3 regions of the Massilia sp. LjRoot122 genome follow, and region 3 is predicted to be linked to each of the others. Evidence: predicted binding sites of a transcription regulator. Region 3 holds the regulator's gene; each other region holds the start of a gene.
The links. Region 3 encodes FNR, which switches genes on or off when oxygen is low (the NO sensors DNR and NnrR bind a similar motif). Its sites were predicted from a motif close to TTGATNNNNATCAA; they were not measured.

Region 1: a site for FNR is predicted at 2,546-2,559, ahead of ACSQ25_RS18450 (glycine-rich domain-containing protein). Genes of this name have one in related genera too.
Region 2: a site for FNR is predicted at 2,042-2,055, ahead of ACSQ25_RS14940 (universal stress protein). Genes of this name have one in related genera too.

The regions. Positions count from the first base shown of each region.
Region 1 covers NZ_CAXUPB020000001.1:4,205,349-4,209,786, forward strand. Annotated here, with positions in the region: gene ACSQ25_RS18440 (glutamine--tRNA ligase/YqeY domain fusion protein) at 1-425, shown strand, start outside; gene ACSQ25_RS18445 (CHASE domain-containing protein) at 670-2,490, shown strand; gene ACSQ25_RS18450 (glycine-rich domain-containing protein) at 2,735-3,580, shown strand; gene ACSQ25_RS18455 (hypothetical protein) at 3,633-3,902, opposite strand; gene ACSQ25_RS18460 (hypothetical protein) at 4,126-4,353, opposite strand; gene ACSQ25_RS18465 (SDR family oxidoreductase) at 4,350-4,438, opposite strand, start outside.
Region 2 covers NZ_CAXUPB020000001.1:3,433,694-3,438,131, forward strand. Annotated here, with positions in the region: gene ACSQ25_RS14935 (bifunctional acetate--CoA ligase family protein/GNAT family N-acetyltransferase) at 1-1,979, opposite strand, end outside; gene ACSQ25_RS14940 (universal stress protein) at 2,152-2,988, shown strand; gene ACSQ25_RS14945 (copper-transporting P-type ATPase) at 3,003-4,438, shown strand, end outside.
Region 3 covers NZ_CAXUPB020000001.1:2,210,079-2,214,516, reverse strand. Annotated here, with positions in the region: gene ACSQ25_RS09750 (cytochrome ubiquinol oxidase subunit I) at 1-727, opposite strand, end outside; gene ACSQ25_RS09745 (hypothetical protein) at 988-2,640, shown strand; gene fnr (fumarate/nitrate reduction transcriptional regulator Fnr) at 2,737-3,489, shown strand; gene ACSQ25_RS09735 (helix-turn-helix domain-containing protein) at 3,500-4,255, shown strand; gene ACSQ25_RS09730 (DMT family transporter) at 4,316-4,438, shown strand, end outside.

The sequences.
Region 1 (4,438 bases), 2.0 Mb from region 3:
AGTACGGCTACGTGGTCGAGTGCACCGGCTTCGACAAGGATGCAGACGGCAAGGTGACCGCGGTGCACGTGAAGTACTTCGAGGATTCGAAGTCGGGCACGCCGGGCGCGGACAACTACAAGGTCAAGGGCAACATCACCTGGGTCAGCGCGGCCACCGCGCTCGAAGCCGAGGTGCGCCTGTACGACCGCCTGTTCACGGAGCCGCAGCCGGACGCCGGCGGCAAGGACTTCAAGGCCGCGCTCAACCCGAACGCCCTCGAGACCGTGACCGCCTACCTGGAGCCGGGCATGAAGGATGCCGCGGCCGACCAGCGCTTCCAGTTCGAGCGCCACGGCTACTTCGTGGCGGACCGCGTCGATTCGCAGCCGGGCAAGCCGGTGTTCAACCGCGTGACGACGCTGAAGGACAGCTGGGGCAAGTAAGTTCTGCCATCGCGCCATACTGCTGACGGGAGAGTCGGCGGTATGGCGCGCTCCCCTCCTTACGAAACGTTTCCATTTCGTTCACTTCCGTTGCTTTTCTGCCATACCTATTAAGCCTGATAGGTACTTGGTTCTGTAAACAAGCTTAGCGTAGGAATGTATGTCGCATTATCGCGACGCATCCACCTAGCAAGCGAGATTACGGACCATGCTCCCCCGCCGCCCCTCATCCCATTTGGTCGTGATGCCAACGACGATGCTGACCGGGGCCGTGCTGTCGGTGGCGGTCGGCACTGTCCTCTACCTGGCCACCGCCAAGGCGATCGAGAGTGACGCCCAGACGCGTTTCCGCGGCATGGCGCGCACCGCCCAGTTCGCGATCGACGCCCGCATCAAGAGTTATTCCGACGTCCTGCGCGGCGCGGCCGGGCTGTTCCGCGCCAGTAACGAGGTCGGTCCCGACGAATTCCGCCACTACGTCGAGCAGCTCGACACGCCGCGCAATTTCCCCGGTATCGAAGTCATGAATTACGCCCGCAGCGTCGGCCCGGCTGAACTGCAGGCAGTGGACGCGGACGTGCGGCACCGGCTGCGCCAGTACGGCATGCCGGAGCCTGCCAGGGAACTTCGTCCCCTGCCCGGCCGCGACAGCTACACGATTCTCGTCTACATGGAACCGGCCACCCCGCAAACGCTCGACAAGCTCGGCCTCGACCTGGAAGCGCGCAGCTACATCCGCCGCACGGCGGCGCAGTCGCGGGACTACAATACCATCGCCGCTTCGGGCTTCCGCGTCAGAGTACTGCCCGGCCCCATTCAGAACGTGCTCGCGATGCGCTTGCCGGTGTACCGCGGCGGCATGCCGATCGACACCGTCTCCCAGCGCCGCGCCGCCTATCTTGGCTCCGTCGGCATCGGTTTCGGCGTCAACAGGATGGTCAACGGCGTTCTCGAGGGTTTCCCTGTCAGCGGAGTGCGCCTGGTCCTCACCGACCTCAACGATGTGCCTCAGGAGCCGGGCGAGAACCGGATCAGCGCGGTCCTCTATGACAGCCATGCGGCGGAAAGCCTGCCGCCGGCCGTGTCCGACGACGCCGAACTGCTGAAGGCCAGCCTGCCGATCGAATTCAACCAGCGCCAGTGGCGCGCCGATTTCAGCGTCGCCAAGTCGGCGCTGTACACGCGCTTCGACCTCTACTACCCCTGGATGGCCGCCCTCGCCGGCTCGCTCAGCACGGCCCTGCTGTATGCGCTATTCCAGACCATGGCCTCCTCGCGCCGCAGCGCCTTGCGGATGGCCGAGGACATGACGCGCGAACTGCGCGCGAGCCAGGGCAAGCTGCAGGCTACCAACGAGAAGCTGCGCCAGCTGGCTGCGCACGCGGAACAGATCAAGGAAGCCGAACGCAAACGCATCGCGCGCGAGATCCACGACGAGCTCGCGCAGAACCTGCTGGCGCTGAAGATCGAGGCCGAGTTCCTCGCCAACCGCACGCGCGACAAACACGGCCGTCTGCACGAGCGCGCCAGCGCGACGGTGCGCCAGATCGACCTGACCATCCGCAGCGTGCGCCAGATCATCAACGACCTGCGGCCGAACGTGCTCGACCTCGGCCTGAATGCGGCGGTGGACTGGCAGGTGAGCGACTTCGCGCGCCGCACCGGCATCGCGTGCGAGCTGGTCGAGGACGAAACCGAATACCACATCGACGACCAGTCGGCCACCGCGCTGTTCCGCATCCTGCAGGAGTCACTCAACAACGTGGCGCGGCATGCACGTGCGAGCAAGGTAAGGATCGACCTGCACCGGCACGCGGACATGCTCACCATGACGATCCGCGACAACGGCATCGGCATGCAGCCGGGCAGCCGCAACCGCAACGGTTCCTTCGGCCTGGTCGGCATCGAGGAGCGCATCAACATCCTCGGCGGCAGCTTCTCGATCAGCAGCGGGCCGGACACCGGCACCACCATCGTCGTCACCATTCCCGTGGACGGATATCTGCCCGGGACGAACGCTTTCCGTGCACACGACAGCGATGTCGTGTTGCCGGCCATCGCCTGACACATGCAGCAGATGTGCCGCCATGTTGTCTCGTTTCAGCACAGCTGTTTCTCGGTTGACAGAACTCAACATTAAGCCTGACCGGGCGCAGGACAATAGTTATCACTGCCACCGGTCAAGACGCAGTTCTTGGCTTCCGATAAACGCGCCACGTTCTTTGAGGAGGATTCTCTGACGTACCGCTTCAACACTAGGGATTAAAAAGAATGCCTTAACAACAGCTCTACAAAAAAAGGTGATAACTATGTCGACTAACGAATTCGCAGCCTTCGCAGCACTCGATCTCGCTCCGATCAAAATGAAACTGATGCATGTGGAATCCGGTGAGGGCTGGTCCGCGTTACGGGCCGATGCTGTGGAAACGGAGTACCGCCGCTTCCTCTTCCTGATGAAGAAATACCCCGACGCCCAGGCCTCGCCGACCGTCGACGTCGACACCTTCTGGCACTATCACATCCTCGACACGATGAAGTATGCGCAGGACTGCGAAGCCGTGTTCGGCTACTTCCTGCACCACTATCCGTACGTCGGCATCGGCGCCGATGCAAATGACGACGACCACGCTGCTGGGGGCGAACGCATGCGCGAGATCTACGAAGCGGAATTTGGCGTCTCGCCTGCATCCGACGCTGCGAATGCATTCTGCTCGTCGCCGGGCAAACCGGGCCAAGCCGCCAGCGCCGCGTACGCGTTCTGCTCCTCGCCGGGCAAGCCGGGTAAAGCGGCCGATGCCGCGTATGCGTTCTGCTCCTCGCCGGGCAAGCCACGCGAAACGGCCGATGCCGCGTATGCGTTCTGCTCCTCGCCAGGCAAGCCGGGCGAAGCTGCCAGCACGGCGTACGCATTCTGCTCGTCGCCGGGCAGACCACGCGTAGTCGCCGGCGCCGCGTATGCGTTCTGCTCCTCGCCAGGCAAGCCACGCGAAACCGCCAGCGCCGCATTCGCATTCTGCTCCTCGCCGGGAAAGCCACGCGAAGCCGCCAATGCCGCGTACGCCTTCTGTTCCTCGCCGGGAAAGCCGTCGCAGGCGCAGTCTGATGCCGTGGAATATTGCGCCGCACCGGGCAGGGAGCTGTCGCACGCGGCCTGACTCCCTCCCTCTACGGCCGGTGTGGCGACAGGCCACACCGGCCGTTTTTCATTCAGCAGGCCAGCGCGTGCCCGTCATGCTGCGGCCTGACCATCAGCTCGCGCAATTCCCGGATACTGAACTCGCTCTCCTCGTGCATGCGCAGCAGCAGCGTCGCGCCGATCGGCAGCGTATTGTGGCGGATCTTGCTGATCACCGGCGGGGCGACTTCGAGCACGCGCGACAGTGCGGCGTCGTTCTTCAGGCGCAGCCTGGCGATGATGGCGTCGAGGACGCGGTTCGGATCGTATTCCGCGCCGGGCGGAAGGCGTCTGATGGGCATATGATTCTTTCAGGAGTGTTAATTATTTGCCATTTTCCGTGGTCTTCAGTGAATTATTTGCGTGAAGATCCGCTGGGACATCATTCGTATGGCTTTTTTACCAACGGACGAAATGATACACACTCGACTTGATGTTTGCACAAGACGCTGTCATTTTGAAGGCAGGGACGCACGAAGGCCTCCGGCAAGGCCGGAAGCCGTCAATGCTCTGGAGGAGGAAGGCTTACTTCTTTTTCGCGGGAGCGGCCTTGGCCAGCGCGCTGGCCTGGTACAGGGTGCGCGCGTCGGTATGCGCCCGTTCGACGGTGCGCATCTCGGGATTGTCGTCGTGGGCGACGAAGTATTCCTTGTCCTGCGCGGCGACGACGATCTTGATGGCGGCGGCGTCCTTGACGCCGTATTTTTCGACGATGAGCGTGGTCACTTCGTCGAGGTATTCTTCATAGGTCATGCTGGCCTCTCGTTCTGGGTGCCCGATTGTACCTGCGCCAGCGCCGCCGCGACATCGGGATAACGCAGCCGCACGCGCAGTTCGC
Region 2 (4,438 bases), 1.2 Mb from region 3:
GCCTCCAGGTCGGCGCAGGGGCGGTCGCGGAAACCGGCCAGCAGGCGCGCCGCGCGGGTGTGCGCCACCAGGTCGGCGGCCAGTACCCGGTTCAGCGGCGGCAAGGCCACCGCCCGGTCATCCACCACTTCGACCGCAACACCGCCCTGGCCGAACAGCACCACCGGGCCGAATACCGGATCGGTGGCCAGGCCCACGATCAGCTCGTGGGCCTGGGGACGGCGCGCCATCGCCTGCACCGTAAAGCCGTCCAGCCGCGCCTGCGGCTGGAGCCGGCGTATGCGCGCGACCATGGCGTCGAGCGCTACCGCCAGTGCGGCGTCGTCGGCCAGGTCGAGTGCGACGCCCCCCACGTCGCTTTTGTGAACAATGTCCGGCGACAGAATCTTGAGCGCCACTGGGTAGCCGATCCGGCGCGCCGCCACCAGCGCCTGGGTCGCGTCGCGCACGGTGTCGGTCGCCACGACCGGGATCCCGTAGGCGCCGAGGATCATTTTTGCATCCGCCTCACCCACCCCGCTTGCGCCCTCCGCCAGCAAGGCCGCGACACGCGCGCGCGCGGCGGCCCGGTCGGGAGCCGGCAACGCGCCGGCCGGGGGCACCTGTTCGAGCAGGCGCTGGTTGCGGCCGTAATCCACCAGTTGCTGGAAGCCGCGCACGGCCTCTTCCGGCGTGTCGAACACCGGCAGGCCGGCATCGCGGCACAGGCTGCGCGCCTGGGCGGCGCTGTCGCCGCCCAGCCAGCAGCACAGTACGGGCCGGCGGCTGGAACGCATCGGCGGCAGCAGGGCGCGCGCGATCTCCGCGCTGGAGACGATGGCGGTCGGTGCATGGATCAGCAGTAGCGCATCGGCGCCGGGATCTTCCAGCAGGCTGTCGAGCGCCAGCCGGTAGCGTTCCACAGGCGCGTCGCCGATGATGTCGACCGGATTGCCATGCGACCAGGTCTGCGGCAATCCCTGCGACAGCCTTTCGATGGTGGCCGCCGACAGTTGCGCCAGGCTTCCGCCGCCGCTGATCAGTGCATCGGTGGCCATCACGCCGGGACCGCCGCCATTGGTCAGGATCGCCAGGCGCCCTCCGGCCGGGCGGCGCGGCTGCGCCAGGACGGCCACGGCATCGAACAATTCGGCCGTGGTATGCACCCGCAGCATGCCTGCACGGCGCAGTGCCGCGTCATAGACGAGGTCGGAGCCCGCCATCGCCCCGGTATGGCTGTAGGCGGCATGCGCAGCCTCCTGGACGCGGCCCGCCTTGACGATCACGGTCGGCTTGGCCCGCGCGGCGCTGCGTGCGGCGGACATGAACTTGCGCGCCTGGCGCACACTCTCCGCATACAGGAGAATGGCATCGGTGTCGGGATCGCCAGCCAGGTAGTCGAGCAGGTCGCCGAAATCGACGTCGCTGCCGTCGCCCAGCGAAACGAAACACGAGAAGCCGATCCGGCGCGTGCTCGCCCAGTCCAGCACCGTGGTGACCAGCGCCCCGGACTGCGCGACGAACGCCAGCCGTCCGGGCAGTGCGGCGCCGGGTGCGAAGCTGGCGTTCAGGCCGATGCCCGGCACCAGCAGGCCGACGCAGTTGGGGCCGAGGATGCGTAGCAGGAAAGGCCGGGCCGCTGCCAGCATGGCCTGGCGCAGCCTGCGCCCATCCGCCCCCGTGGCGTCCAGCCCGGCACTGAGCACGATCGCCGCCCTGCAACCACGTCGGCCGAGGCTGGCGATGATGCCCGGTACGGTGGCTGCGGGGGTGCAGATCACCGCCAGGTCCGGGCAGCCTGGCAGCGTATCGATCTCCGGAAACACGGCGAGGCCTTCCAACTGCCGGTATTTCGGATTCACCGGCCAGATCTTCCCCTGGAAGCCGCCGCTCATCAGGTTCGCCAGCACGGTCGCACCCACACTGCCCAGGCGCGCCGAGGCGCCGACTACGGCGATCGACTGCGCACTAAAAAAATGCTCCAGATTCCTGACACTCATCGGACCCGGCCTCTCGATTGGTAGATATACCCCAGAGATTAAACAAGGATCTGACAAAAAATTTGACTGAGATCAAATTGGCCGCACTCAGACATGCTATTTGCGCTGTCGTGGTGGACGGGCCACAGGCCCTGGCCTACCCTTGGGACAGGGGATCATTCCAGGAGCGCCGATGACGTACAAAAGCATACTCGTGCATGCCGATGCCAGCCCGTCCGCGCTTGCCCGCTTCCGCATCGCCGCCCAGTTGGCGCGCCGCTTCGATGCGCACCTGAGCGCTTGTGCGCCGACGGGCATCTCGCGCTTCCTTCCGCCGGACGTGCTGGTGCGGGAAGGGACGCCACTGGCGGAATGTTGCGCCGCCATGCGCGCGAATGCGGCCGACGCGCTGCGCAGCTTCGCGCAGGTCGCTTCGCAAGAGGGGGTCGCGCTGGTGGAAGAACGCATGATCGACGATGACGCCGGCGGGATCGCCCTGCATGCCCGCTATGCCGACCTGGTCGTGGTCAGCCAGCCCGACCAGGCGCTGCCCACGCGCGGATCCGCCAGCGAACTGCCCGGCTACCTGCTGCGCGAGTGCGGGCGGCCCCTGCTGGTCGTGCCCCGGGAAGCCGGTGCAGCCGGCCTCGAAGGCGACATCCTGTTCGCCTGGGACGGCAGCGTGGAAGCGACCCGTGCCCTCATCGCGGCCCTACCCCTGATGCGGACGGCACCCGGCGTCGGCATCGTGCACGTGGACGATGGCCGTGCGTGGCCGGACGAGGCCCGTGCCTCGGCACAGGCGATGCTGCAGTACTTGCGCCGCCAGGGTGTCGCCGCACAGGTATGCCGCCACCAGGGCGGCCGCTTCGACGTCGCCGGCGCCTTGCTGTCGGCGGCAGCCGAGACCGGTGCCGGCCTGCTGGTCATGGGGGGCTATGGGCGTTCGCCCCTGCACGAATCGCTGCTGGGCGGGGTCAGCGCAGCAGTCCTGCGGTCGATGACGCTGCCGGTACTGCTGGCGCACTAGACGGCGCGGAAGTCATGGAAACACACCTGCATGCGCCCCACGATGCCGCTCCACCGGGGTTCGCGCGACCGCATCCGCCTCGCTCCGATCCGGCCACCGCTGTCAGTGGGATCTACACCTGTCCCATGCACCCAGAGATACGGCAGGACCATCCAGGCAACTGTCCGATATGCGGCATGACGCTCGAACCGCTGCTTCCCGCAACCGCTGAGGAAGACGACACCGAACTCCGCGATTTCAGCCGGCGCTTCTGGCTCACCCTGCCCCTGACCGTCGCCGTCACCGCGCTGGCGATGTTCGGCCACCAGGCAGGCCTGCTGGACGCGCGTACCCAGAGCTGGATCGAGTTGATACTGTCCTTGCCGGTCGTGCTCTGGGCCGGTCTGCCCTTCTTTGTCCGCGGCATTCGCTCGGTGCGCACCCGTCGTCCAAATATGTGGACCCTGATCTCCTTGGGAACCGGCGCCGCCTTCGTCTACAGCGTCGTGGCGACCGTCGCGCCACAACTGTTCCCGGCGTCCTTCTTGTCGATGGGCCGCATCGGCGTCTATTTCGAGGCGGCGGCCGTCATCATTTCGCTCACCCTGCTGGGACAGCTGCTCGAGCTGAAAGCCCGGTCCCGGACTTCGGCCGCGATCAAGTCGCTACTCGGCCTGGCGCCCAGGACGGCACGCCGGATCGCCCCCGACGGCAGCGAGCAGGACGTCGAGCTCGCGCAGATCCACGTTGGCGACCTGCTGCGCGTCCGTCCGGGCGAGAAAGTGCCGGTAGACGGCGTGGTCACTGACGGCAACAGCGCGGTCGACGAATCGATGCTGACCGGCGAGCCCATGCCGGTGGCGAAGCGTCCGGGCGACGCCCTGATCGGCGCCACGCTGAACACCAGCGGCGCCCTGGTCATGCGCTCCGAGAAGGTCGGCGCACAGACCGTGCTGGCCCAGATCGTGCAAATGGTCGCGGCGGCGCAGCGCACCAAAGCGCCGATGCAGCGCATGGCCGATGTCGTGGCCGGCTATTTCGTCAGCGGCGTGGTCGCGATCGCCATTCTGACCCTGCTCGCATGGGGCTTGTTCGGACCCGAGCCGCGCTGGGTGTTTGGCCTGATCAATGCGGTTGCGGTCCTGATCATCGCCTGTCCCTGCGCGCTTGGTCTGGCCACGCCGATGTCGATCATGGTAGCGACGGGCAAGGCGGCGACCCGCGGCGTGCTGTTTCACGACGCCGCCGCGATCGAACATCTGCGCAAGGTAGATACCCTGATCGTCGACAAGACCGGCACCCTGACCGAAGGCAGGCCGGCCTTCGAGCGTGCCGTCGCCGCTCCTGGCTTTACTGAGGACGAAGTGCTGCGCCTGGGCGCCAGCCTCGACCAGGGAAGCGAGCATCCGCTGGCCGATGCCATCGTCCGCACTGCGCGCGAGCGTCGGCTTGCTCTCGAGAAGGCGGACGG
Region 3 (4,438 bases):
GGCCGTGGAAGTCGCCCACCACCGCCTGGATCGGCGCGACCAGCAGGATCATCCACATCGCCATCGACAGCATCTTGCGCACCGCCGGGTTGTCGCGCCCGCGCAGCAGCTGCCAGGCCCCCGAGGCGCCGACGATCAGCGCCGTGGTGAGGTAGGCGGCGATCACCATGTGCAGCAGGCGGTAGGGAAAGGAGGGGTTGAACACGATCGCCAGCCAGTCGGCCGGCACCATGCGTCCGCCTTCGATGGCATAGCCCTGCGGGGTCTGCATCCAGCTGTTGGCGGCCAGGATCCAGGTGGCCGAGATCAGGGTGCCGACCGCCACCGCGCAGGTGGAGGCGAAGTGCAGGCCCGGACCGACGCGGGTCCAGCCGAACAGCATCACGCCCAGGAAACCGGCCTCGAGGAAGAAGGCGGTCAGCACCTCGTAGGACAGGATCGGCCCCATGATGCTGCCGGCGAATTCGGACAGGTAGCTCCAGTTGGTGCCGATCTGGTAGGCCATCACGATGCCGGACACCACCCCCATGCCGAAGGTGACGGCGAAGATCTTGAGCCAGTAGTGGTAGAGGTCGACGTAGACCTGGCGCTTGGTCCGCAGCCAGCACAGCTCGAGGACGGCCAGGTAGCTTGCCATGCCGATTGTGATTGCCGGAAACAAGATGTGGAAGGACATCGTGAACGCGAATTGCACGCGCGCCAGATCCAAAGCGGACAAACCGAACATGCGGCCTCCTTTTGCTCGTCGACCTCCGTTGTGGTGTCCAGAATCTAGCATGCGGCGTGGGTGCGCACGCTTGGCGGTGTCGAATTGATACGCGATGCGGTCTTTCCAGCTCGAACGTTTCTCTCCGTCAGAAAACCAGAGGTCACTGATCCATATTAATGACGTGTCAGATCGGTCCAGCCGGCCCGAACCACTCGTCTATATTGGCTGACGATTCGCCCCCCCCGATCATCCATCCCTGAGCACACGAGGAGAACGACATGGCACCAAATGACCGTCTTGACCCCGAGGCCCTGGTCCTCGACCGGCCCCGTACCCCGGACCAGCCTGCCGGTTCCTCGGACCTCCGCGGCCCCTGGGCCGAAGCCGAGGCCCAGGTCGAGGAAGGCGGGCTGCAGCCCGCCCTGAGCGGAACGGGTTTCACCTACCGGCACGACTGGGGGGCGCGGCGCGGCGAATGGCTGCTGCGGCTCAACTGGAATGCCATCCAGCCCGGTTCGCGGGTGTTCGTGGCGATCGGCGAAGGCGTGCCGGGCGGGCCGCCGGCCGGCAAGTTCATCGGTGCGGCGCGCTACACGGTGCACAACGTGGCCCCGCGCTGGAACGGCGTCGACGTCTGGATCAACATCGAGTGGAGCTCGGACATCTCGCTCTACGTCGACTACCTGATCGTCAACCCGCCCGTGGCGCCCCCGGCCCCGCGCACGGTCGCGGTCACGGTGCACCGCCACAGCAGCGTTGCCCTGAGCGAAGCCGACGCCGACCGGATCCTGGCCGACATGGGCACGATCCTCCAGAACGACGACACCGGACCGGACGTCGCGACCCCGGTCCGCTTCGTGCGCAACGGCGAGGTCAGGGTGCTGCCGGCGACGGTCCCGGGAACCATCCAGACCTCGGCCGACCTCACCGCGCTGCTGAGCGCGGGCAGCGGGATCAAGATCGTGCAGGCGATCCGCTGGTGCGGTGGCCCCGGCGACAGCATCATCGGCTGCGCCCCGGTCGGCAGCGCCTCGGTCAACGTGGCAGCGGTGCGCTTCACCGCCAACCAGGAAGGCCTCATCTGGGTGCACGAATACGGCCACAACTGCGGCCTCGGCCACCGCACCGACGACCCGCGCGCGGTCATGTACCCGTCCGTCGGCACCGACCACAATGTGGTCAATGCCGCGGAGTCGGCAGCCTACCTGGCGGGCCCGCTCACCATCACCGACAATGTCATGCCCGCCGGCGGCTGCTCCTGCGGCGCGGGCGGCCTGCAGCTACCCGCCGACGTGCGCGACTTCGTGTCCCGGCACTGGGTCGAGGGCGTGCCCTGGGAGCTGGCCTCGCAATACGGCGAGAAGGACGCCCGCCTGCTGCTGGACTGGCTGGTGCAGGAACCCCAACAGCACGAGGAGTTCCTGACCCAGATCGTGGCCACCCTCGGCTACATCGGCAGCGAGATCGCGGTCCAGCCGCTGATCGACTTCGTCCAGGGACCCGGCACTGGCCGGGCGGTATTCAATGCGAAGAACACCGCCCTGCTCCGGCTGGGTGACCTGGCCAACCGCTCCGGCAGCCAGGCCGCGCTCGACTTCCTGGTGCGGGTCGCGGGCGACATGGGCCTGGCCCGCGCGCTGGCGGCACCCCAGGCATCCGCCGAGGCGGCCGAGGCGGCCAAGGGCCGGGACGTGGTGGCGCCGACCCTCGACACCCTGGCGGCCGAGCTGGCCGTGGCCGCGACCTTCGGGCTGGCGCTGGCCGGCACGGCGCAGTCGCAGCAGACCGTCGAAGCGCTCAGGGGGGATGCCGACGCCTTCGCCACCGTGAACCAGGCGGCGCTGGAGGCGGCCGGGATCGCCTCGACGGTGCGCGCCAAGGGCCGGCACGCGTACTACAAGATGAAGGCGGAACACCGGCATCAGCTGTAATCGACCTGCCCTCTGGAAAATGAAAACCGGGATGCAGACCAGCCGTCTATAATGGCTGCGTCAGCATTTCGGTTTTTTTTCGCCATGAACCAACCCATGTCGCTTCCGGGCGAAGCGCCGGTCAGCATCCAGGCCCTCAAGACCAGCTGCGGCGCCTGCAGCATGCACCAGCTGTGCCTGCCGATGGGGCTCGAGGATGCCGACATCAACCGCCTCGACCAGATCATCGGCCGCCGCCGCCGCCTCGCGCGCGACGAGCGCCTGTACGCCATGGGCGAGCCCTTCCGCAACCTGTACGCGGTGCGCTTCGGGCATTTCAAGACCTACCAGGTGAACGCGGCCGGAGAAGCCCAGATCACGGGTTTCCAGATGGCCGGCGAACTGCTGGGCATGGACGCGATCAGCGGTACCCACCATTGCGACGCCGTGGCGCTCGAGGACAGCGAGGTCTGCGAGATCCCCTTCACGCGCCTGGAAGAGCTGTTCGGCCAGGTGCCGGCCCTGCTGCGCCACTTCCACCGCATCATGAGCCAGGAAATCACGCGCGAGCAGAACGTCATGCTGCTGCTCGGCAATATGCGGGCGGAGCAGCGCTTCGCGGTGTTCCTGGTCAACCTGTCGGCCCGTTATGCCGCACGCGGCTATTCGCCGAACAGTTTCCAGCTGCGCATGTCGCGCGAAGACATCGGCAACTACCTCGGCCTGACCATCGAAAGCATCAGCCGCCTGCTGTCGCGCTTCAAGAAGCAGGGCTGGCTGCAGGTCGACAAGCGCGAAGTCACCCTGCTCGACCCGGTCAAGCTCAAGGCGCTGGCGGCCGGTACCGACGTCTGCAGCCCGATGGGCTAGTGTTGCCGAGATGGCCGCGCCCCTGCTCGACCTGCACCTGCGCAGCTATGGCGAGACGCGCTTCTCGGACCGCCATGCCTACGCCCAGCTGGTGCTGCCCGTCAGCGGCGAGGTCGCGCTCGAGATCGAAGGACGCCAGGGACGGCTCGATCCGCTGCATGCCGCGCTGGTGGCGCCCGGCGCCTGGCATTCGCAGTGCAGCCCCGTCGCCAACCAATCCCTGATCCTCGACGTGGGCGCGGCCAGCTTCGAACAGGGACCGTGGCAGCGGCTGCTGGAGCGCCCCTTCACCGCCATCGGTCCCGCTGCCCGCAAGCTGGTCGAATTCATGGGCATCATGGCCGCCACCCAGCCGCCTGCCCCATCGGTGCTGCAGGGCTGGACGCCGCTGCTGCTCGACACCCTCACGCTGGGAACACCGCGGCCGGCATCGCGCCTGGCCGCCCTGCTCGCCCGCATCGAGGCCGAACCCGGCCTACCCTGGACCACCGAGGAGATGGCGCGCACGGTGGGCGTCAGCACCAGCCGCCTGCACGCCCTGTTCCGCCTCGAACACGACACCACGCCCCATGACTGGCTGCTGGCCTGCCGGCTGCGGCGCGCCTGCGAGTGGCTGGCCGGTACCGGGCAAGCAGTGGCCGCGATCGCGCTGGCCGCCGGGTTCTCGGAGCAGAGCGCCCTGACCCGCGCGATGCGCCGGGCGATGGACACCACGCCGGCCGCCTATCGGCGCCGACATCGAGAGAACCCGTCAAAACCGCAGTAGCGACGGTCAAGAAACGCGCAGAGGCTCCATCGACAATCTCCGTTCAAAGGAGATCACTCGATGTTTACGCAGATTCAAACCAGCTCCGGCAGTTCGCAACTCGGCATCGGCGCCGGCATCGCCGCCGGCGCCTTCTGGGGCCTGGTCTTCCTCGCGCCCGTGTTGACGCCCGGCTTTTCGCCC